4 regions of the Spirillospora sp. CA-108201 genome follow, and region 1 is predicted to be linked to each of the others. Evidence: predicted binding sites of a transcription regulator. Region 1 holds the regulator's gene; each other region holds the start of a gene.
The links. The regulator HrcA, encoded in region 1, represses chaperone genes, less so after heat shock. The targets are predictions, from matches to a motif close to TTGGCACTCTCNNNNNGAGAGTGCCAA.

Region 1 (5,909 bases):
CGACCTTATCCGTATTCGTTGCGGCTCTTCAGGCGGTCGGCGACCGAAGTCGCGCCGGTCGGCCGCGACACGGCGGCGGCCGCCCGGCGCGGGCGCCGATGCCGGTACGGTCGGACGGGTACGGTGCCTTGATCAACCGAACCCGGCCGACCTCGCGGAGGCAGCGTGACCCACCCCGAGCAGGTTCTGCGTTCCGAGAAGGAACGGGAGACGGTGAACGGCGCCGTCCGCGCGCTGCGTTCGGCCGCCCCCGCGGGCTGGCGGCGGCTCGACTTCGAGTTCCGCGCGACGGTCGGCATCGACAGCGCCTCCTTCGAGGTCGAGGGCCCCGACGGGGAGTGCCGCACGGCCCTGCCCCCGGGCCAGGCCGTCGGGAAGATGGACGAACTCCGCCGCGCCATGTACCGGTCCGACAAGGGCGCCTGGTTCACCGCGCGCCTCCAGGTCGAGCGCTCCGGCCACTTCAGCGCCGAGTTCGACTACGACGGCGAGCCCGACTTCAGCCCGCCGCTGGCCCCGTCCGCCTACGTCCAGGACCTCGACCGCTACCCCCGCGCGGCCGAGCACACCCCCGACTGGCTCCGCGACAAGCTCGGAGACGCCTGACCGGCGGGAGAGGCCCGGTCGAAGCAGGCGGCGGAGCGCGGCAGACTTGGACTGTGCCCTCGACGCTTCCTGACGGCGATCCCGTACCGGCCGACGGTGCGCTGCCCGACACCGCCCTGCACGGCCTGGGAAAGCGCCCGTTCGCGTTCTACGTGCACGTGCCGTTCTGCGTGACCCGGTGCGGGTACTGCGACTTCAACACCTACACGGCGACGGAGCTCGGCCCGGGAGCGAGCCGCGACTCCTACGCCGACACCGCGATCCGCGAGGTCCGGATGGCCCGGCGAGTGCTCGGGGACGCGGACCTGCCCGTGGAGACCGTCTTCGTGGGCGGCGGCACGCCGACCCTCCTCCCACCGGACGACCTGGGCCGCGTCCTGTCCGCGATCGACGCCGAGTTCGGGCTCGCCCCAGGCGCGGAGGTCACCACCGAGGCCAATCCCGAGTCGGTGGACGAGGCGTACATCGGCAAGCTCCGCGAAGCCGGATTCACGCGCGTCTCGTACGGCATGCAGAGCGCGCGCGAGCACGTCCTGGCCGTCCTGGAACGCACGCACACGCCCGGACGCGTCCCGCAGGTCGTCGAGTGGACCCGCAAGGCGGGCTTCGAGCACATCAACCTCGACCTCATCTACGGCACGCCGGGGGAGACCGACGACGACTGGAGGGGCTCCCTGGAGGCGGCGCTGGCGGCGGAGCCCGACCACGTGTCCGCCTACGCGCTCATCGTCGAGGAGGGCACCCGCCTGGCGGCGCAGGTGAGGCGCGGCGAGCTGACCGCCCCCGACGACGACGCCATGGCCGACCGGTACCTGATCGCCGACGAGCTGCTCAGCGGCCACGGACTGCACTGGTACGAGATCTCCAACTGGGCCGCCGACCCGCGCGCCGCCTGCCGGCACAACATGCTCTACTGGACGGCCGCCGACTGGTGGGGCGTCGGCCCGGGAGCCCACAGCCACGTGGGCGGCACGCGCTGGTGGAACGTCAAGCACCCCGCCGCCTACGCCGCCCGCCTCGCCGAGGGCACCACCCCCGCCCACGCCCGGGAGGTCCTCACCGCCGAGGACCGGCACATCGAACGCGTCATGCTGGAACTGCGCCTGGCCCAGGGCTGCCCCACCCACCTCCTGGACGACGAGGCCGCCCGCACGTCGATGGACGACGGCCTGATCGAGCCCGCCCCCTACGAGCAGGGCCGTGCCGTCCTCACCCTCAAAGGCCGCCTCCTGGCCGACGCAGTGGTCCGAGCCCTCACCTGACCTGCGCCGGCCCGGCCCGTGACGGGGGGTTCCAGGGGGCGCTACCCCTGGGAAGGCGCAGTCACGAAGTCGATGAGTTCTTCCACGCGGCCGAGGAGGACGGGTTCCAGGTCGGTGTAGGTGCTGACGGAGCCGAGGATGCGTTTCCAGGCGGCGCCCGTGTCGTCGCCCCAGCCGAGTTCGGCGATCACGCCCTCCTTCCAGGGGACGCCGCGGGGGATGCGGGGCCAGGCGCGGATGCCGACGGCCGCGGGCTTGACGGCCTCCCAGATGTCGATGAACGGGTGGCCGGCGACGAGGACGTGCGGGGAGGCGACCCGGGCGGCGATCCTCGACTCCTTGGACCCCTCGACGAGATGGTCGACCAGGACGCCGAGCCGCCGTTCCTCCTCGGGGGCGAACTCCTCGACGATGGCGGGCAGGTCGTCCACGCCTTCGAGGTACTCGACGACGACGCCCTCGACGCGCAGGTCGTGGCCCCAGATCTTCTCGACCAGCTCGGCGTCGTGGAGGCCCTCCACGTAGATGCGGCTCTCCTTGGCGACCTGCGCCCGCAGCCCCTGGACGGCGATCGAGCCCGAGGCGGACCGCGCGGGGCCCGCGGGCGCGGCGGCCGGCCGGACGAGGGTGACCGGCCTGCCGTCGATGAGGAACCCGGACTTGGTCAGCGGGAACACGCGGTGCCTGCCGAACCGGTCCTCCAGGGTGACGCCGAACTTGTCGCAGCCGACCACGGCGCCGCAGAAACCGCTGTCGGGATCCTCGGCGACCAGGCCCGGCTCGGCGGGCACCTCGGGGATCCGGCCCTTGCGGGGCCTGCGCCAGTCGCCGGCCAGTACGTCGTTTCCGTAGTTCTTACTCCGCACAGATCCGCACATTAACCGGGCCGGGCGCCCGGACGGCGCCGCCCCGCGTTCCTCGGCGTGGCGCGGGTTTCCCGGCCGGATAGGATCGCGCAGCCATGCGGAGAGTGCGGGGGCGCTCCAGCCGAGCCTTCCGGGCCGTAGACTTGGCACTCGAAAGCAAGGAGTGCCAGTAGCACGGACCGGCCGGACGAAGGAGGTGACACCGTGCTGGACGACCGGAAGCTCGCGGTCCTGCGCGCCATCGTCGAGGACTACGTCTCCACCAACGAGCCGGTGGGCTCCAAGGCGCTGGCCGACCGGCACAACCTCGGGGTCTCGCCCGCGACCATCCGCAACGACATGGCGGTGCTGGAGGAGCAGGGCTACATCGCCCAGCCCCACACCAGCGCGGGACGCGTCCCTACCGACAAGGGCTACCGGCTGTTCGTCGACCGGCTGTCCACGATCAAGCCGCTGTCGGTCGCCGAGCGCCGCGCCATCGAGACGTTCCTGTCCGGGGCCTACGACCTCGACGACGTCGTCGGCCGGACGGTGCGGCTGCTCGCGCAGCTGACCCGGCAGGTCGCGGTGGTGCAGTACCCGTCGCTGACCCGTTCGGCGGTGCGGCACGTGGAGCTGGTGCCGGTGGCGGAGGGGCGGCTGCTGCTCGTCCTGATCACCAACACCGGCCGGGTGGAGCAGCGCGTCATCGAGACCGGGCAGATCTCCGAGGAATCGATCGGCCATCTGCGGGCGTTGCTCAACACGTGCCTGGACGGGCTCGGCCTCGGGGAGGTCCCGGCGGCCGTGGCGGACCTGCCCGACAGGGTGGGCCCGGACGAGCGGCCGGTCGCGGCGGCGGTGCTGTCGGTGCTGCTGGAGACGCTCGTCGAGAAGCACGAGGAGAAGATCGTCTTCGCCGGGGCGGCCAACCTCGCCGCCGTGGACTTCTCGCAGAGCCTGCGGGAGGTGCTGGTGGCGCTGGAGGAGCAGGTGATCCTCATGCGGCTGCTCGGCGAGACCGGCGACTCCTCTACAGTTACGGTGCGGATCGGCACCGAGAACCCCGACCTGGGGCTCAAGTCGACCTCGGTCGTCGCCGCCGACTACGGGGTGGGCGACCTCACTCTGGCCCGGCTGGGAGTGCTCGGGCCGACACGCATGGATTACCCCAGCACGATGGGAGCGGTACGGGCAGTGGCACGCTACGTGGGACAGATCCTGGCGGGGTCGTAAGTGGCGAACGACTACTACGCGACCCTGGGCGTCCGGCGGGACGCCAGCGCCGACGAGGTCAAGAAGGCCTACCGCCGGCTCGCGCGGGAACTCCACCCGGACGTCAACCCGGATCCGGAGACCCAGGAGCGGTTCAAGGAGATCACCCAGGCCTACGAGGTGCTCTCCGACCCCAAGAAGCGCGAGATGTACGACCTCGGCGCGGACCCGTTCGCGTCCGCGGGCGGGGCGGGCGCCGGCGGGTTCGGCGGCGCCGGGTTCCCGTTCAGCGACATCATGGACGCCTTCTTCGGCACGTCGACGGCGCGGGGCCCCCGGTCGCGCGCCCGGCGCGGCCGCAACGCGACGCTGCGGGTCGAGCTCGACCTCGCCGAGACCGCGTTCGGCACCACCCGGGAGCTGTCCATCGACACGGCGGTCGCCTGCGCGACCTGCGAGGGCTCGGGCTGCGCGCCCGGCACCCACCCGGACACGTGTGAGACGTGCCACGGCCGCGGCGAGGTGCAGCAGGTCCAGCGCTCGTTCCTCGGCCAGGTCATGACGGCGCGACCGTGCCCGGCGTGCGGCGGCTTCGGCTCGGTGATCCGCAACCCGTGCACCGAGTGCTCCGGCGACGGCCGGGTCCGCACCCGGCGCACCGTCAAGGTCAAGATCCCGGCCGGCGTGGAGAACGGCATCCACATCCAGCTCGCCGGCGAGGGCGAGGTCGGTCCGGGCGGCGGCCCGCCCGGCGACCTGTTCCTGGAGATCGTGGAGAAGCCGCACCCGATCTTCGAGCGGGAGGGCGACGACCTGCACTGCACGGTCGAGATCCCGATGACGGCGGCGGCGCTCGGGACCAGCGTCACCATCGAGACGCTGGACGCCGCCGAGAGCGTCGACATCAAGCCCGGCACGCAGTCGGGGCAGGTGATCACGCTCTACAACCGGGGCGTCCGGCACCTCAACGAGAGCGGTCGCGGCGACCTGATGATCCACGTCAACGTGGAGACGCCGAACCGGCTCGACGAGGAGCAGGAGGAGCTGCTGCGGCGGCTCTCGGTGCTGCGCGGCGAGGAGCGCCCGCCCGGCAGGTTCGCCCCGGGGCAGCGCGGCGTGTTCTCCCGTCTCAAGGACGTCTTCAACCAGCACTGAAGCGCGGTGGCGGCGGCCTACCAGGAGGGCCGCCGCGGCGAATGAGGAGCAGGTGGCAGCGATGAGCGGCGTCGGTTCGGCCGCACTTGGGCGGCTCGGGTGAGCCCGCCGGTCTTTCTCGCCGGGACGGGCGCGCTGGAGCGCGACCGCGTCCTGCTGGACGGGCCGGAGGGCCGGCACGCGGCGGCCGTGCGGCGGCTGCGGCAGGGGGAGCGGGTCGACCTGACCGACGGCGAGGGCCTGCTGGCCGAGTGCGTCGTCGCCGAGGCCGACCGGGCGTCCCTGACGCTGGACGTGCTGGCCCGGCACCGGCAGCCCCCTCCCGCGCCCCGGCTCGTGGTCGTCCAGGCCCTCCCGAAGGGCGACCGGGGCGAGCTCGCGGTCGAGACCATGACCGAGGTCGGCGTGGACGGGATCGTCCCGTGGTCGGCGTCCCGCTGCGTCACCCGCTGGCGCCCGGAGCGCCGCGACAAGGCCCTCGGCCGCTGGCGCGCGACCGCCCGCGAGGCGGGCAAGCAGGCGCGGCGCAGCCGGCTGCCCGAGGTGGCGGACCTGGAGACCACCGAGGACGTCGCCGAGCGGATCGCCGGCGCGTCCCTGGCCCTGGTCCTGCACGAGGAGGCCGAGGCGCCGCTGAGCGCCGTGGAGCCGCCCGCGCGGGGCGACATCGTCCTCGTGGTCGGCCCCGAGGGCGGGATCAGCGAGGACGAGCTGGAACGCTTCGCCGTCGCGGGCGGGCGGCCCGCGCGGCTCGGCCCGACCGTCCTGCGCACCTCGACGGCGGGCGTCGCGGCGGCCAGCGTGCTGCTGGCCGCCACCGGCCGCT
Region 2 (5,909 bases), 3.8 Mb from region 1:
GGCAGCGTCCCGCGCCGCCAGCGACTCGAAGAGCGCGTCGGTACGGCGCACCGCGGACAGGTCCGCGGGCGGGACGGCGGGCGGGCGGGACGGCGGCGCCTGCGCCGGGGCGTCGCCCGAGCGGGCGGGTTCGTCCGGATCCGGGGCGCCCCGCAGGCCGGTGAGGGGGCCGCGCTCCGTCAAGCGATCGACTCCTCTCTGGCCATCGCGCGGAGCCGGGCCAGTGCCCGGTGCTGCGCGACCCGTACCGCCCCCGCGGACATGCCCAGCACATTACCGGTCTCCTCCGCCGACAGACCCGCGACGACCCGCAGCAGCACCAGTTCGCGCTGGTGCTCGGGCAGCCGGGTGAGCAGGTCGCGGGCGCGCTGCGCCTCGATGTAGCGGACCACCGTCTCCTCGGGGCCCGGACGGTCGTCCGGACCGTCCGGGAGGTCCTCGGTGGGCACGGCGGCGCGGACCGCGCTGCGCAGCGCGTCCGCGATCTTGTGGGAGGCGATGCCGAAGACGAAGGACGCGAACGGCCGGCCCATGTCCCGGTAGCGGGGCAGGGCCGACAGGACGGCGATGCAGACCTCCTGCGCCACGTCGTCGGCGATGTGGTACTGCCCGGAGACCCGGCCGAGCCGGGCCCGGCAGTACCGGACGATCATGGGGCGCACCTCGGCGATGAGGATCTCGATCGCGCCCGGGTCGCCCTGCACGGCGAGATGGGTCAGCTCCCTGAGGTCGCCGTCGCCGGCGTCCGCGGCGCGCAGCGCCCGCGCCGAACGGGCGGTGTCGCGAGGTGCGGGAGGGGCGGGCCCGTTCGAGGGTTCGGCAGCGCGCGCGGTCATGGTCCCGGCGAAGCATCCCTCGGTCACGTCAAGCATGATGCCCAGCACCCCCGGGCGTGTCTCCACTGTCCTCTACAACGGAATGGTCACAGTGCGGGAGCGAACCTGGCATTACTACACGTCGTGGTCATCGTGCTGCCGCGCGTGGCGGACTTTCGCCCGTCCCCTCACGCGACGAGACCCCCGTCCGGACGGACGGGGGTCTCGCCTACGCTCCCCGGACGGGACGAGCCCGCCGGTCGGCCGTTCTCAGTGGCCGTGACCGTGACCGTGGCCGCCGCCGGCGGCCTCCTCGGCCTCCTCCGGCTTGTCGACCACGAGCACCTCGGTGGTGAGCAGCATGCCCGCGATGGAGGCGGCGTTGGTGACCGCCGAGCGGGTGACCTTCACCGGGTCGATGACGCCCTGGGCGATCAGGTCGCCGTACTCGCCGGTGGCGGCGTTGTAGCCGTGCCCGGCCTGCAGCTCCTCCACCTTGGAGACGACGACGTAGCCCTCCTGGCCGGCGTTCTCGGAGATCCAGCGCAGCGGCTCGGGCAGCGCGCGGCGGACCGCCTCGGCGCCGGTGGCCTCGTCGCCGGACAGGCCGAGGGCGCCGAAGCCCTCCTTGGCGACGTGCACCAGCGCGCTGCCGCCGCCGGAGACGATGCCCTCCTCGATCGCCGCGCGGGTCGCCGAGATGGCGTCCTCCAGGCGGTGCTTCTTCTCCTTCAGCTCCACCTCGGTGGCGGCGCCGACGCGCAGCACGCAGACGCCCCCGGCCAGCTTGGCCAGGCGCTCCTGCAGCTTCTCGCGGTCCCAGTCGGAGTCGCTGTTCTCGATCTCCACCTTGATCTGGTTGATCCGGGCGGTGACCTCGTCCGCCGCACCCTCGCCGTCGACGACGGTGGTGGCGTCCTTGGTGACGGTGATCCGGCGGGCGCGGCCGAGGTCCTCCAGCCCGATCGAGTCGAGCTTGAGGCCGATCGACTCGCTGACGACCTGGCCGCCCGTCAGGGTGGCCATGTCGCCGAGCATCGCCTTGCGGCGGTCGCCGAAGCCGGGAGCCTTGACCGCGACGGACAGGAAGGTGCCGCGGATCTTGTTGGCGACCAGCAGCGCCAGCGCCTCGCCCTCGACGTCCTCGGCCACCACGAGCAGCGGCTTCTTGGTCTGGGCGACCTTCTCGGCCAGCGGCAGGAACTCCTGCACGTTGGAGATCTTGCCGTCCACGATCAGGACGTAGCCGTCCTCCAGGACGGCCTCCATGCGCTCGTGGTCGGTGACCATGTGCGGCGACAGGTAGCCCTTGTCGAACTGGAGGCCCTCGGTGAACTCCAGTTCGAGGCCCATGGTGTGGGCCTCCTCGACGGTGATGACGCCGTCCTTGCCGACCTTCTCGAACGCCTCGGCGATCAGCTCGCCGATCTGCGGGTCCTGCGCGGAGATCGTCGCGACGTGCGCGATCTCGCTCTTCTCCTCGACCTCGCGGGCCGTCTTCAGCAGCTGGTCGGAGACGTACTGGGCGGCCACGTCGATGCCGCGCTTGAGGGCGAGCGGCGAGGCGCCGGCCGCCACGTTGCGGGTCCCCTCGCGGACCAGCGCCTGGGCGAGGACGGTCGCCGTGGTGGTGCCGTCGCCCGCGATGTCGTTGGTCTTGGTCGCCACTTCCTTGGCGAGCTGGGCCCCGAGGTTCTCGTAGGGGTCCTCCAGCTCCACCTCGCGGGCGATGGTGACGCCGTCGTTGGTGATCGTCGGCGCGCCGAACTTCTTGTCGATGACGACGTTGCGGCCGCGCGGGCCGATCGTCACCTTGACGGCGTCCGCGAGAGCGTTGACGCCGCGCTCAAGAGCCCGGCGAGCGTCCTCCTCGAACTCCAGGATCTTCGCCATGCGGATACTCCTCTTTCACGCGATCCGCCCCGGCGGGCCGCCCGAAGGCGGCGCCGACCGGGGCGGGTGCATCACGTCTCGGTGATTACTTCTCGATGACCGCGAGCACGTCGCGGGCCGAGAGGACGAGGTAGTCCTCGCCGTTGTACTTGACCTCGGTGCCGCCGTACTTGCTGTAGAGCACGACCTCGCCGACCTTGACGTCGACGGGGACGCGCTCGCCCTTGTCGTCGACGCGACCCGGGCCAACGGCAAGGACGGTGCCCTCCTGGGGCTTCTCCTTGGCGGTGTCCGGGATCACCAGGCCCGACGCGGTGGTGGTCTCGGCCTCAAGCGGCTGGACGACGATGCGGTCCTCAAGCGGCTTGAGGACAACCTTGGTGGCGGTCGTCACGATCTGACCTCCCCTTCGATTGGTCCTCGGCCGGCCACGGATGACCGGCCAGCACATGTGACAGAAGAGGCGACCCTGGACCGGCCTGCCGTCGCGGGTGCCAGACCGACCTTCGTCGCTGTATTTGGCACTCTACCCTTGAGAGTGCCAGTCGTGAGACTATTCCGTGCCCGTGACCCCGTCAACACGGACACGGGCCCGCCCGGCGGCCGTCTCCGGTTGTTCACCGGGCGCCGCTCTCCGGCTCTGCCACTAGCTTCCACCCTATGGACATCGCGTCGTTCCGGTCCCTGCGCACCCCCTCAGGCCAGGCGCTCCTCAGGGAGACGGCCGAGGCGGACGTGAGCGAGGACGCCCTGCTCGCCACGGCGTCGCGGCTGCGTGAGCGGCACGAACCGTCGCTCGTGGCCGCCGCGCTGACGCAGGTGCGGTTGCGGGAAAGGGCCCGGGCCAAGTTCGGGGCGGACGCCGACCGCATGTACTTCACGCAGGCGGGGCTTGAGCAGTCGACCCGCGCGAGCGTGGCGGCCCACCGCGGCGGACGGTTCGCGGACCGGCTGCCCGGCGCGCGTGTGCTGGAGCTGGGGTGCGGGATAGGCGCAGACCTCATCTCCCGAGCGCGCGCGGGCCTCGTCGGCGAAGGCGTGGAACTGGACCCGTTGACCGCCGAGGTGGCACGCGCCAACGTGGCCGCTTTCGGGCTGGACGGTCTCGCCTCTGTCCGGGTGGGGGACGCCACCGAGGAGGACCCGTCCGGGTTCGATGCGGTCTTCGCCGATCCTGGACGGCGCACGGCGCGGGGCCGCGTCTTCGATCCCCGTTCCTACGAGCCTCCGCTCGACGTCGTCCTGGCCATGGCCGGCCAGGTGCCCGCGGCCTGCGTGAAGGTCGCGCCCGGCATTCCGCACGAGGCCGTCCCGGACGACGCGGAGGCCGAGTGGGTCTCGGTCGGAGGCGACGTCAAGGAAGCGGCCCTGTGGCTGGGCGGGCTGGCCGGCGACGTGCGACGGCGGGCCACCCTCCTGTCGTCCGACACCCGGTTCTCAGAGGACGAGCCCCAGATGTGGACCCTGACTCCCCAAGGGCTGGACGTCCCGGACGTACGCGCGTGGGGCCGCTACCTGTACGAGCCAGACGGCGCGGTGATCCGGGCCCACCTGGTCGGCGAAGTCGCGGATCTGGTCGGCGGCGGCTTGGCGGACCCCCACATCGCGTACGTCACGTCGGACGAGCTGCGCCCGACGCCGTTCGCCTCCGCCTACGAGGTGGAGGACGTGATGCCGTTCTCCGTCAAGCGGCTGCGCGCCGAACTGCGCCGCCGCGAGGTCGGCGTGCTGACCGTCAAGAAGCGCGGCTCCGCCGTCGACGTCGACCGGCTCCGCCGCGACCTCGGCTTCGGGGGGCGCCGCGCGGGACGCGGCGCCGGGGAGCTGACCCTCGTGGTGACGCGCGTGGGACGCGACCCCGTCGCCCTGCTGACGCGGCCGGCCTCCGGGGCCTGACCGGCCGGCCGCCCGGCCGGACCCGCCCGGAACGGGCGCCGCCCGGCAACCCTGCCCAAAGATCTTCCCCTCGGCGGCGCAACGCCAAGCGGGAGGGCGCGACGCGCCACGGCGGTGCAAATCATCGGCGCTTTCCGGCATTGCGCGCACCAGGGATTGCGGCCGCCCGGCAACGGCGCGGCGCGGCGCGGGAATCGGTGCGCGGAGATCAACCGGCGCGGAAACACCAAGGCAGGTTCACCCGCGGGGGCACCGGCTCCCCAAAAGCCCTCCCGAAAAGGCCCCGGACACGCCCTTCCGCATGACGCCGGCGGCACACGCGTCGGGGCGGTGTAGGCGTCCGCGCGGTTCGGGAACTGCCCATGTTGGACGAGATGTACGGACAGAACGGCACCCGGAACGCCGGACCCGTCCCGCACCGCCCGCCACCGCCCGCCCACATCTCCCCCCAAGATGGGCAATAACCCTGAAGCGGGAAATTCGCCATGCTTTCGGCGATACTCACTATCCCGTCTAGTCGGATAACAGGCGCATTCCGCAGAACTCGCAATCTTCTCTGCTACCCGTTTTAGCCGCGCTCTACACGCACTACAGTGGCCACTCCAGAGATTCATTTGCCGTGCGTCATTTCGTCGCGCCGGCACACGAAGGAGCATCGGGTGGAAACGAATCACAACTTCCTGCAGACGGGGGGTCAACCGGTCTCGGATCGGATGCGGGAGTTGCTCGCCCGTGCGGCGCAGGACCACGTCTACGAACAGCGCTCACAGGGTCAGGTCCTGGACGAGATCCGCCAGCGCCTCGAAGGCATGGAGTGGCTTCTCCGCGAGGTCCGGGAGCGGGAGCTCACCGGGCTGACCGGGCAGATCGAGAGCGTCCGCGGGCAGGTCGACGACCTGTCCGGCAAGCCCCCTGAATGGGCCGAGGGCCTGGCCGAGCACATCGAGGCGTTCGGCGAGCGGGTCAAGCCCGTCGCCGAACTGCCCGCGCTGTGGGCCGACGTGGGCGTGGTGGCCGAGAACGTCGACGAGGGCCTGACCCGCATCCAGGCGGTCCTCGACTCGGCGCAGCAGATCACCGACGCCTCGCAGCAGGCGTCGCAGCGCATGGACGAGATGACCAAGCGGCTGGACAAGCTCCAGGGCAGCATGGAGGCCGCGTCCGTCCGCTTCAACCGGCTCGACAAGTCGCTCGCGGAGCTCGGCCACCGGTCCGAGCGGCTCGAACACTCGGTCAACGGGGTCACCTCACGGGTCGACCAGGCGCTCGGCGAGATGGCCGAGCGGATGGAGCAGGGCCTTGAGG
Region 3 (5,909 bases), 1.3 Mb from region 1:
CGAAGCCGAGATCCTGGGCCTCATCGCCGAGGCCAACGCCTTGGGTGAAGACCTGCGGTGGGCGATCGACCTCAACAGCGGTGGAGGGGCCCTGCTCATCACCCTGCTGCTCGGCCACGGCCAGGACCTGGTCTACATCCCGGGGCGCACCGTCCACCACGCCTCCGGCGCCTACCGGGGCGGCGGCAAGACCGACGCAAAGGACGCCTTCATCATCGCCGACCAGGCCCGCATGCGCCGGGACCTGCACCCGATCGCGTCCTTCGACGAGATCGCCACGGACCTGCGCATCCTCACCGGCCGCCGTACCGACCTGGCCTGCGATCGCACCCGGACCATCAACCGGCTGCGCGACCAGCTCCTGGGCTACTTTCCCGCCCTGGAGCGCGCCTTCGACTACAGCAACAGCAAGGCCGCCCTGACACTGCTCACCGGCTACCGCACCCCCACCTCGCTGCGCAAGATCGGCCAGGCCCGGCTGGAGACATGGCTGCGGGCCCGCAAGGTCCGCAACCCTGCCCGCGTGGCCCTGGCCGCGATCGAGGCCGCCCAGGCCCAGCACACCACGGTCACGGGCGAGAAGACCGCCGCCGCCGTGGTCGAGCGCCTGGCCGAGGAGGTGATCGCCCTGGATGCCGAACTCGCCGAGACCGACGCGGCCATCCAGGCCCGGTTTCGCGAGCACGAACACGCCGCGGTGATCACCAGCCTGCCCGGCATCGGCCCCCTCCTGGGCGCGGAGTTCATCGCCGCCACCGGCGGCGACATGGCCGCGTTCGGCAGCGCGGACCGGCTGGCCGGTGTCTCGGGACTCGCGCCGGTACCCCGGGACTCGGGCAAGATCAGCGGCAACCTGCGCCGGCCCCGGCGCTACAGCCGCCGCCTGCTGCGAGTGTTCTACATGTCCGCCATGGTCAGCATCCGCTGCTGTCCCGCCTCCAAAGCGTTCTACGAGCGCAAGAGGGCCGAGGGCAAGAAGCACATCCAGGCCGTGCTCGCGTTGGCCCGCCGCAGAGTCAACGTGCTGTGGGCGATGCTCAGAGACGGACGCGTCTACATGGCTGCACCCACCCTGAAACTGACCACAGCAGCCTGAACCGCTCACGATCGGTTACGGCGTCGGGTTGACAACCTCATTGGGAATCCTCTCCTGTGTGCACCGGGCGAAAATCGAGATATGTCGCGTTCGCCGTCAGAGTCTCTCGTTGAGCGAGAGGTGTCAAGTAATATCGCGAAATCAGGGAAGCGTCGCTTCGGGCAATCGGGCCGTGCGACGGGAGGGGTCCTCCGGGCCGGGGGGCGCTCCCTGTCTCCTCCATGGTCGCGAAAGGGATGCGGCCGCGCCTCCGGCGTTGGGACGGACCTGCGCTACGTCTTTCGAGGCAAACGAAAGCCGCCGCCTACGCCTGGAGATGTAGGCGACGGCTTCCGGGCATGACGAAAGCCGGGGGACCCGGCCGGATCCCCCGGTGCGCTGCGGAGATGCCTAGAAGGTCAGGCGACCTTTTCGGAGGACGACGACTTGCCGGTCGACGACTTGCCGGTCGAGGACGACGACGAGTCGGAGGACTTCGCGGACGAGTCCGACTTGGCGGAGTCGCCCGAGGAACCGCCCGAGTCCCCGGAGGAGCCGCCGGACGACCCGTTCGACGAGCCGTTGGACGAGGCCCCCGCGGTCGAGGGCGACTTGCCGGAGCCGCGGCTGTCGGTGCGGTAGAAGCCCGAGCCCTTGAAGATGATCCCCGCGGCGGAGAAGACCTTGCGGAGCCTGCCGCTGCACGCCGGGCAGTCGGTCAGCGCGTCGTCGCTGAACTTCTGCACGACCTCTAGAGGCTCGCCGCACTCGGTGCAAACGTACTGATACGTCGGCACGGTTCCTCCTCGCTGACTCAACCCGGCACAGGCCGGACTGGCACTCACTCTAGACGACTGCTAATGGTACCCATGCGTCGAACAGGATTCGCCCCCGGGATGTTCCCCGGCGGCGTCCTGCGGGACCCGCGCGCGCCGCGAGGTCCCGGCGCGCCCCGGATCCCGGGTCACTGGCCCTTCTCGCCGAACCAGCCCGCCAGCCTGCCCTTGCGGCTGACCGCGCGCAGCCTGCGCTCGGTGGCCTCGCGCACCTCGGCGGTGGTCACGACCAGCAGCGTGTCGCCCGCCTGGAGCGGCGTGGTGGGCTCGGGCACGAAGCTCGCGCCGTCCCGCACGACGAGGGTGATGGAGGCGCCGGGCGGCAGCCGCAGCTCGAAGATCTCCACCCCGCTCAGCATCGAGTCGGCGGGGATCCGCACCTCCAGCAGGTCGGCGTGCAGCTCCTCCAGCGGCGCGGCCTCGACGTCCAGCTCGCGGGTCTGCTCGTCGCTCGTCAGGCCGCACAGCCGCGAGGCCAGCGGCAGCGTCGGCCCCTGGAGCAGGGTGAACACGACGACGATGTTGAAGACGATCGCGAAGAGCCGGTCGGCGTGCTCCACGTCCGCGACCATCGGGATGGTGGCCAGGACGATCGGGACGGCGCCCCGCAGCCCCGCCCACGACGCGAACAGCTTCTCGCCCCACGACAGCCGGAACCCGATCGTGGAGATCACGACCGACAGGGGGCGGGCCACCAGCAGCAGGATGAAGCCGATGATGAGCGCCGGCAGGATCTGGCCCGGGAGGTCGCCGGGGTCGGCCAGCAGGCCCAGCATCACGAACAGGCCGATCTGCGCGAGCCATCCGACGCCCTCGGCGAAGCCCCGGGTGGCGGGCCGGTGCGGCAGCCGCGCGTTCCCGAGGACGAGGGCGCTGACGTAGACGGCGAGGAACCCGCTGGCGTGCATCAGGGAGGCGGCGCCGTAGGAGCCGATGGACAGCGACAGGACGGCGATGGGGTAGAGGCCGGACGCGGGCAGCGCGACGCGCCGCAGCGCCTGCGCGCCCAGCCAGCCGATGGCGACGCCGACGATGCCGCCCGCGACCAGCTCGTAGACCATGACGCCGAGCAGTTCGGCCATGTTGGGGGCGGCGGTGTGGGCGCTGAGCGTCACCACGATGATCACGACGGGGGCGTCGTTGAAGCCGGACTCGGCCTCCAGCAGGCCGGTCAGCCGGGACGGCAGGGGCAGCCGCCGCAGCACCGAGAACACCGCGGCCGCGTCGGTGGGGGCGAGGACGGCGGCGAGCAGGAACGCCGGGCGCCACTCCATGCCGACGAGCCACATGGCGGCGAGCGCCACGACGACGATGCTGATCAGGGTGCCGAGGGTGGAGACGCTGAGCGCGGCCGGCACCGAGGGCCGCACGCGCCGCCAGCTGGTGGTGACGCCGCCCTCGGCGAGGATGAGCACGAGGGCCGCGAGGCCGAGCGTCTCGGCCAGCTCCGCGTTGTCGAACCGGATGTGGAGGGGGCCGGACTCGCCGATGAGAAGGCCGAGGCCCATGTACGCCAGCAGCGTGGGAAGGCCTGCCTTGTGCGACAGCCGGACCGCGATGATGGCGCTGAGTACGAGCACGGCCCCGAGGAGTAGCCAGATGTCGAGGTGCACATCCCACCCTTCGGGGTCGTCAAAGTTGATCGTTTAGGAATCCTACAGATTCACGGGCGAATCGCATATTTACAGTTGAGGGATGGCGTGTCTGAGATGGCCGCTATCGCCGGATGACCTGCGGTTTGAGCCCGTTCACTACGTTCTGTACGTCTCGTCCCTGCACGGCCGCGGTGACGTTGTCGCGCACCGTCCCGAGCAGGTTCAGCTGCGACTGGACCGACGCCCCCGCCGTGTGCGGCGACAGCAGGACGTCCTCGCGCGAACGCAGCGGGTGCTCCTCCGGGAGGGGCTCCTGCTCGAACACGTCCAGGGCCGCCCCGGCGAGACGTCCCGATTCCAGCGCGGCGAGGACGGCGTCGTCGGGCGCGATGCCGCCGCGGGCCACGTTCACCAGCAGCGCCCTGTCCGGCAGCAGGGCGAGACGCTCCGGACCGATCAGCCCCCTTGTCTCCTCCGTCAGCGGCAGGGCGAGGACGAGGACGTCGGACGTCGCCACGAGGTCGTCCAGCTCCCGGTACGTCGCCGCCGCCTCGGGACGCCGCCGCCTCGTCCAGTACGAGACGGGGCAGCCCAGGGCCGCGAACAGGCGCGCCGCCTCGGCGCCGATCGCGCCGAACCCGGCCACGCCGACCCGCTGCGTGTGGATCTCGCGCGGGCCGAGCGCCGCCATCTCCATCTGCGGCCATCCGCCCGCGCGGACGGCCCGGTCGCCCCGCGCCAGGTTGCGGCACAGCGCGAACGCCGCGCCGACCGCCCACTCGGCGACTCCGCGCGCGTTGAAGCCCGCCGCGTTCGCCACCGGCACGCCCGCGGCGGCCCACGCGGCGACGTCGATGCTGTCGACCCCGACCGCGGGCATCTGGACGAACGACACCCGCCCCGCCGCCGCCACGGCCCCGGCGTCCAGAGCCAGCCGGCCGGCGAAGTCGCCGATCACCAGGTCGGCGCCGGCGAGCGCGGCGAGCAGGCCCGCCCGGTCCCTGGTCTTCGGGAACGCCACCTCGGCGGCGTCCCCCAGCGGCGCGAACAACCCCCGGACGATCTCGTCAGCGATCGGGGGCAGGGAAAGGATCCGCCACGGCGCCGTCATCTCGTACCTCCCGTCAGGCGTGCTCGACCGCGTCCCCCCATCCACGATCTTCGGCCTCCTCACTCTACGAGGAGGACCTCGCCGGCGGGCAGGTCAGCCCAGCCGGACCAGCCCCTCGGACGGCGTCACCGCCGCCCGGACGCGCTGGTCGTGCGGCTCGCCCGGCACGCCGTCCAGCAGCTCCCCGTCGTACAGCAGCGCCGCGGTCAGGATCGCCGGGCCCACCCGCGCGAGCGCCCGGTCGTAGGAGCCGCCGCCGCGGCCGAGGCGCAGGCCGGTCCGGTCGACCGCCACCGCGGGCACCAGCACGACGTCGGCGCTGGCCACCGCGCCGGGGCCGCGCGGCGGCTCGGACGACTCCAGGCACCCGCGGGCCCCGGGGACGAGCGAGTCGGGCCCCTCGTAGGACGCCCAGTCGAGGTCGCCGTCCGGGAGCAGCCGGGGGACCAGCACGTACGTCCCGCGCTTCCACAGCGCGAACAGCAGGCTCCGGGTGTCCGGCTCGTCGCCTATGGAGATATATGCCGCGATGGTCCCGGCCATCTCCACCTCCGGGACCGACAGCAGCGCGTCCCGGAGGGGGCGCGCCGCGCCGGAGCGCGTCTCGGGCGGCATCGCCGCACGTCGTGCGAGCAGTTCGGCCCGGAGGGCTGTCTTCGTGGCGATGGGGTGCACGCTGTGGTCCTCGTGGATGGCTAGGGTCGTGTATATGGCCGACATTGCACCAGTGCTCAAAGCGGTCGTCCCGGCGGCCGGCCTCGGTACCCGATTCTTGCCCGCGACCAAGGCGACTCCCAAGGAAATGCTGCCCATCGTCGACAAACCGGCGATCCAGTACGTCGTCGAGGAGGCGGTCGACGCCGGGCTGACCGACGTCCTGATGGTCACCGGACGCAGCAAGCGCTCCATCGAGGACCACTTCGACCGAGCGTACGAGCTGGAGGAGGCCCTGCGCGCCAAGGGCGACGACGAGCGCCTGGAGGCCGTGCACGAGTCCAGCGATCTGGCGATCATGCACTACGTCCGGCAGGGCGAGCCGCGCGGCCTCGGGCACGCGGTGCACTGCGCCCGCCAGCACGTCGGCCGCGAGCCGTTCGCGGTGCTGCTCGGCGACGACATGATCGACGCCCGCGACCAGCTGCTGCAGCGCATGATCGAGGTGCGCGGCCAGCACGGCGGCAGCGTCGTCGCGCTGATGGAGGTCGAGCCCGACCAGGTGTCGGCGTACGGGTGCGCGGCCATCGAGGCGACGGACGAGGACGACGTCGTCCGCATCTCCGACCTCGTGGAGA
Region 4 (5,909 bases), 1.5 Mb from region 1:
CCCTACCGCGTCTTCGGCGCCCAGGCCGCCGGGTGCGACCCGGTCGCCGCCGCGTTCAAGGCCGGCCATGACGTCATCCGCCCGGTGAAGCCCGACACGATCGCCAAGTCCCTCGCCATCGGCAACCCCGCCGACGGCCCCTACGTCCTGGACGTCGCCCGCCGCACCGGCGGCGCCGTCGAGGACGTCACCGACGAGCAGGTCGTCGAGGGCATCCGGCTCCTGGCCCGCACCGAGGGCATCTTCGGCGAGACGGCCGGCGGCGTCACCGTCGCGACCCTCCGCAAGCTGGTCGGGGCCGGCGCGCTCGACCCCGGCGCCGAGACCGTGATCATCAACTCCGGGGACGGCCTGAAGACGCTCGACGCCGTCGCCCCGGTCGTCGCGCCGTCGGCGAACATCGCCCCGTCCCTGGAGGCGTTCCGCGCCGCGGGCCTCGCCTGAGAACGAAGGAGCAGCATGAGCAGCGTGTCCGTCCGTATCCCGACGATCCTGCGGACCTACACCGGTGGCGAGTCCGAGGTGAAGGCCGAGGGCGCGACCCTGCGCGCGGTCGTCGCCGACCTTGAGGCCAGCTACTCCGGCATATCCGCCCGCATCCTCGACGACGCGGGCAAGATCCGCCGTTTCGTGAACGTCTACGTCGGCGACGAGGACGTCCGCTTCGCGGAGGGCCTCGACACCCCGACGCCCGAGGGCGCCCAGATCTCCATCATCCCCGCGGTGGCGGGCGGCTGACGCCCGTCTCGTCCCGCACGCCCCGGCACGTCCACCGTGCCGGGGCTTTTCCTTTCACATCTGGCCGATTCCCCCTTCTTTGGAAGGGCATTGCCCTGGTGGATGCCGGATTGGGTGACTGTTCGTTCACGCCCGTCCAAAAGAGTATGGATAAAACTTGGGTCAGCGCCAGTTTCCCGGCTTTGATCTTGATCACCACCTCTCCTCCACTTGGGTTTCTCGGTGGCCGCCTCCTGGAAGATTGATCCCGGAGTGGCGCTCCGTGGGGCGCCGATCGGCATACGAGAGTGAGGAAAGGCATGAAGCGCATTTTGCGCACGATGGCCGTGACCGGCATAACGATGGGAGCGGCCGTCCTCGCGGCTCCCTCGGCCATGGCCGACATCAACTTCTACAAGGTGGAGAAGGCGTACGTGGGCCACAACGGCCCCTCGTACATCACCGAGAAGGGCCCGGGCGACCTGATCTACACCGACATCTCCAAGTCGCCCAAGGCGGCGCCGGTGATCGGGAACAAGTCGGTGAAGACCGGTGACATCACCACCAAGCTCCACGGTGGGAAGCACAACACGGCCGTCACCAGCGTCGAGGGCTCCGAGCAGGAGGCCACCAAGATCGCTCTGGCCAAGGGGGCCGAGCACCAGGCGGCCGAGCAGCAGGCTGCTCCGCAGGCGCAGGCCGCTCCGAAGCAGGAGGCCGCTCCGCAGCAGGAGTCCCTGCAGGCCGCGCCGGAGCAGGGCGCCGAGCAGGCCGCCCCGCAGCAGGGCGAGCAGCAGGCTGCTCCCCAGCAGAACGCCGAGCAGGCTGCCCCGCAGCAGGACGCGCAGCAGGCCGCTCCGCAGCAGGGCGAGCAGCAGGCTGCGCCGGAGCAGGGTGCCGAGCAGGCTGCCCCGCAGCAGGACGCGCAGCAGGCCGCGCCGGAGCAGGGTGCCGAGCAGGCTGCCCCGCAGCAGGACGCGCAGCAGGCCGCGCCGGAGCAGGGTGCCGAGCAGGCTGCCCCGCAGCAGGACGCCCAGCAGGCCGCGCCGGAGCAGCAGGCCGACGCCAACGCTCCGCAGGCCGGGCAGCGGCTGGCCACCACGGGGGACCACCCCAAGCCGGTGAAGATCTTCGCGGTCAAGAAGGCGACCGTCGGCCAGAACGGCCCCGTCGTCAACAGCGAGGAGGGCCCGGGCGACGCGATCTTCACGAACCTCAGCGGGTCGCACCGTTCGAACGTCTACGCCGGCAACAGCGCGACGATCACCGGTCCCATCTCCACCCGCCTCTACGGCGGGAAGCACAACACCGTGATCAACGCGGTCGAGGGCCCCGAGCAGGAGTCCACCAAGAAGTGAACCACGGCTCCTGACAGAGCTCGAAGCACCACGGCCGCTCCGGCCCGGTCACGCATCGACGCCGGAGCGGCCGCCCAATGTCCGGACCCGTTTGCGGCGGCCCTTTGCCCGGGTACGAAAGAACATCCTCACCATTCGCCATACTCCACAGAAGCGGCCCATCGGGCCGTGGTGACCCCAGTGCACCGGGCCGCCGCAAACGACGCCGCATCGAATGAAGCGGCATCAATGTCCGGCTACGAACAAGGCTCCTCGGAAAAGGCGCCACGGACCGCCGCCGATGCAATGGCACCCGACACCCGGACGATGAATGCGCGCCCCCCGCGCGATCCCGGCAGCGAGCGAAACGCCCGTCTCGCGCCGGATGGTTCGCCATGACCTCCGGCGTCCCGGCGGTCGTTCCGCACCCGCCGGCGCCCGCCGGGCGTCGCTCCCACCGCTCAGGGCCGCTGTCACCGGGCCACCGCGTGGCCGTGGACGCGCCTCCGCCGTACGGTGATCCCAAAGGCGAAGCTCAAGCCTGATCGCGAACGCTCCAACGATCGAAGCGGCCCTCACGGGGGCCGCTTCGCTTCTGAACGGACGAGATCGGCCTCGCCGTACGACCGGTACGGGACGGCCGTGCCACCCCGCCCGGCTCGTCGTACCGCTCGCCGAGCGATCCACGACCTCCGCCATGCTTGCCTGGCGCTCCGGAACAACGGAGGTGTCCTCGCGGTGAGCATGGCGGCCCGTGCCGAGCACGCGGCGGCCATCACACGACCACCAGCGGTGCACCGCGGCGACACGCGCCGGACGGACCTCGGACCGTCCGGGCGCAGGTCAGGCCGGGTCCGGCCAGGTTGATCGAACTTGGCCGGGCGAGGATGCACGGCGCTTGCACTCGACGGGGTAGAGTGCTAAACAAACATTGGCACTCTGCTGTGGAGAGTGACAACTTCACACAGTCATGGGTCGGGGCGATGAGGCCTCAGGCCGGCGGCGGAATGGAAGTCGTCGGCGAGGCCGTCCGTCGCGGGCGTCGGCTCGATCCGTCTAAGCCACCTTGTTCCGGGAGGACTGGAGCCTATGGCTGCAAAGATGATCGCGTTCGACGAGGAGGCCCGTCGCGGTCTCGAGCGCGGCATGAACCAGCTCGCCGACGCCGTGAAGGTGACCCTTGGTCCCAAGGGCCGCAACGTCGTGCTGGAGAAGAAGTGGGGCGCTCCCACGATCACCAACGACGGTGTGTCGATCGCCAAGGAGATCGAGCTCGAGGACGCGTGGGAGAAGATCGGCGCGGAGCTCGTCAAGGAAGTAGCCAAGAAGACCGACGACGTCGCGGGTGACGGCACCACCACCGCCACCGTGCTGGCCCAGGCGCTGGTGCGCGAGGGTCTGCGCAACGTGGCCGCCGGCGCGAACCCGATGTCGCTGAAGCGCGGCATCGAGGCCGCGGTCGAGCGGGTGAGCGAGGAGCTGTCCAAGCTCGCCAAGGACGTGGAGACCAAGGAGCAGATCGCCTCCACGGCCTCCATCTCCGCGGGCGACCCGCAGATCGGCGAGATGATCGCCGAGGCGATGGACAAGGTCGGCAAGGAAGGCGTCATCACGGTCGAGGAGAGCCAGACCTTCGGTCTGGAGCTCGAACTGACCGAGGGCATGCGCTTCGACAAGGGCTACATCTCGCACTACTTCGTGACCGACCCCGAGCGGATGGAGGCGGTCCTCGAGGACCCGTACATCCTGATCGTTCAGGGCAAGGCGTCGGCGAACAAGGACCTGCTGCCCGTTCTCGAGGGCGTCATGCAGTCCGGCAAGCCGCTGCTGATCATCGCGGAGGACGTCGAGGGCGAGGCCCTGGCCACCCTGGTCGTCAACAAGATCCGGGGCATCTTCAAGTCCGTGGCCGTGAAGGCGCCGGGCTTCGGCGACCGCCGCAAGGCCATGCTGGGCGACATCGCCACGCTGACCGGCGGCCAGGTCATCAGCGAGGACGTGGGTCTCAAGCTGGAGAACACCACGACCGAGATGCTGGGCCGCGCCCGCAAGGTCGTCATCACCAAGGACGAGACCACCATCGTGGACGGCGCCGGTGACGCCAACGAGATCGCGGGCCGGGTCAACCAGATCCGTACCGAGATCGACAACACCGACTCCGACTACGACCGCGAGAAGCTCCAGGAGCGCCTGGCCAAGCTCGCGGGCGGTGTCGCGGTCATCAAGGCCGGCGCCGCGACGGAGGTCGAGCTCAAGGAGCGCAAGCACCGCATCGAGGACGCCGTCCGCAACGCCAAGGCCGCGGTCGAGGAGGGCATCGTCCCCGGCGGTGGCGTGGCGCTGCTGCAGGCCGGCACCAAGGCGTTCGACAAGCTGGAGCTTGCGGGCGACGAGGCCACCGGTGCGAACATCGTCAAGCGCGCTCTCGAGGAGCCGCTGAAGCAGATCGCCGTCAACGCCGGCCTTGAGGGCGGCGTCGTGGTGGAGCGGGTCCGCAACCTCACCCCGGGTGAGGGCCTGAACGCCGCCACCGGCGAGTACGTCAACATGTTCGAGTCGGGGATCCTCGACCCGGCCAAGGTGACCCGGTCCGCGCTGCAGAACGCCTCGTCGATCGCCGCGCTGTTCCTGACCACCGAGGCCGTCATCGCCGAGAAGCCGGAGAAGAACCCGGCCCCGGCGGGCGGCATGCCCGACGCCGGCGGCATGGACTTCTGAGCGAGTCCGCGGTTCGCACTTCCGGGTGCGTGTGAGAGGGGCGGTTCCTTCGGGGGCCGCCCCTTTCCGCGTCCCCGGGATGTCCCCGGGGATGTTCGGGGCGCGCCGGGCCGAAAGAAGAATGTTTCTCGGACGGCCACCTCCGCCGCCGCCGGTGCAGGTCAGTGGGCCGGGCGCGGACCGGGCGGCCGCCGCGGGCGGAGACGGGCGCGCAAAGTGCTTCCCCTGCGGGCCCGGCGCTTGGCAGGATCGCCGGTTGGAAGGCGTCCCACCGAGGGTGTGGACGCCGGCAAGGTGGACAGTGAGGCGGTCGCCGAGGCGGCCACGAGGCAGGAGAACACGTGAGCGAAGTGTTCAGCTCCCCGGTGCTCAGGGTCGAACAGCCTCGCAGGGGACCGTTCGCCAAGTCGCGGTACAAGGTGCTCGACGATGACGGGACCGTCCTCGCGATCGCCGCGCCGACCGACGACCAGGGCGACTCCGCGGTCATGCGCGGCCTGTTCCCCGGCAAGTCGAACCTCGACGCCCGCGCCGTCCTTCTGACGACGCCCGAGGGCGACCCCCTGTACGTCGTGGACAAGCAGAGCGGCCGGGAGTACACCGAGATCCTCCGGCCGGACGGGGAGCGCGTCGGCTCCTTCGTCACCGAGAGGGTCGGCCGCCGCTACGTCATCTACGACGACGACGGGACGCTCATCGGCACGATCGACGTGGACGTGCCGCGCAACAACTTCGAGGTGAAGGACGCCGACGGCGGCAAGGTCGCGCACGTCCGCAAGAAGTGGGCGGGCCTCGCCACCCACCTGCTCACGACGGCCGACCGGTACTCGGTGGAGATCGCCGACCCGGTCCGGGAACCGCTGCGGACGATGGCGGTCATGACGGCCATCGTCATGGACATGAACCTGCACGAGGCCAAAGAGATCACCTGACCGGGCGGCCGGTCGCCCGATGGAAGGGTTCCCGGCTCCGCCGAGCCGAGGTACGTTCCGGTCGTGCAGGCCATGCCCGGGCGTCCGAGCGGCTGGTGGATCTCGCCGGTGATACCGACGATCGCGAACTGCGCGCTGGCCGCCCTCTGGGCCTTCTCGGCCCTCGGGGGGTGGGGCGAAGCCGCCTTCTGCGGTGAGGACGAGG

Region 2: the regulator HrcA is predicted to act here: its motif matches at 3,227-3,253, upstream of groES (co-chaperone GroES).
Region 3: the regulator HrcA is predicted to act here: its motif matches at 1,910-1,936, upstream of ACQEU6_RS22320 (FmdB family zinc ribbon protein).
Region 4: the regulator HrcA is predicted to act here: its motif matches at 2,986-3,012, upstream of groL (chaperonin GroEL).

Annotation. Positions count from the first base shown of each region.
Region 1 covers NZ_JBNJNE010000001.1:3,338,013-3,343,921, reverse strand. Annotated here, with positions in the region: gene ACQEU6_RS16280 (hypothetical protein) at 166-606, shown strand; gene hemW (radical SAM family heme chaperone HemW) at 660-1,868, shown strand; gene ACQEU6_RS16270 (DUF3097 domain-containing protein) at 1,910-2,734, opposite strand; gene hrcA (heat-inducible transcriptional repressor HrcA) at 2,939-3,949, shown strand; gene dnaJ (molecular chaperone DnaJ) at 3,950-5,083, shown strand; gene ACQEU6_RS16255 (16S rRNA (uracil(1498)-N(3))-methyltransferase) at 5,183-5,909, shown strand, end outside.
Region 2 covers NZ_JBNJNE010000001.1:7,134,354-7,140,262, reverse strand. Annotated here, with positions in the region: gene ACQEU6_RS34405 (hypothetical protein) at 1-183, opposite strand, end outside; gene ACQEU6_RS34400 (sigma-70 family RNA polymerase sigma factor) at 180-872, opposite strand; gene groL (chaperonin GroEL) at 1,086-2,708, opposite strand; gene groES (co-chaperone GroES) at 2,794-3,102, opposite strand; gene ACQEU6_RS34385 (class I SAM-dependent methyltransferase) at 3,369-4,604, shown strand; gene ACQEU6_RS34380 (apolipoprotein A1/A4/E domain-containing protein) at 5,264-5,909, shown strand, end outside.
Region 3 covers NZ_JBNJNE010000001.1:4,616,561-4,622,469, reverse strand. Annotated here, with positions in the region: gene ACQEU6_RS22325 (IS110 family RNA-guided transposase) at 1-1,096, shown strand, start outside; gene ACQEU6_RS22320 (FmdB family zinc ribbon protein) at 1,495-1,872, opposite strand; gene ACQEU6_RS22315 (potassium/proton antiporter) at 2,040-3,524, opposite strand; gene ACQEU6_RS22310 (NAD(P)-dependent oxidoreductase) at 3,628-4,617, opposite strand; gene ACQEU6_RS22305 (5-formyltetrahydrofolate cyclo-ligase) at 4,711-5,292, opposite strand; gene galU (UTP--glucose-1-phosphate uridylyltransferase GalU) at 5,327-5,909, shown strand, end outside.
Region 4 covers NZ_JBNJNE010000001.1:4,801,358-4,807,266, reverse strand. Annotated here, with positions in the region: gene thrC (threonine synthase) at 1-444, shown strand, start outside; gene ACQEU6_RS23125 (MoaD/ThiS family protein) at 460-738, shown strand; gene ACQEU6_RS23120 (hypothetical protein) at 1,038-2,075, shown strand; gene groL (chaperonin GroEL) at 3,144-4,772, shown strand; gene ACQEU6_RS23110 (phospholipid scramblase-related protein) at 5,114-5,704, shown strand; gene ACQEU6_RS23105 (hypothetical protein) at 5,768-5,909, shown strand, end outside.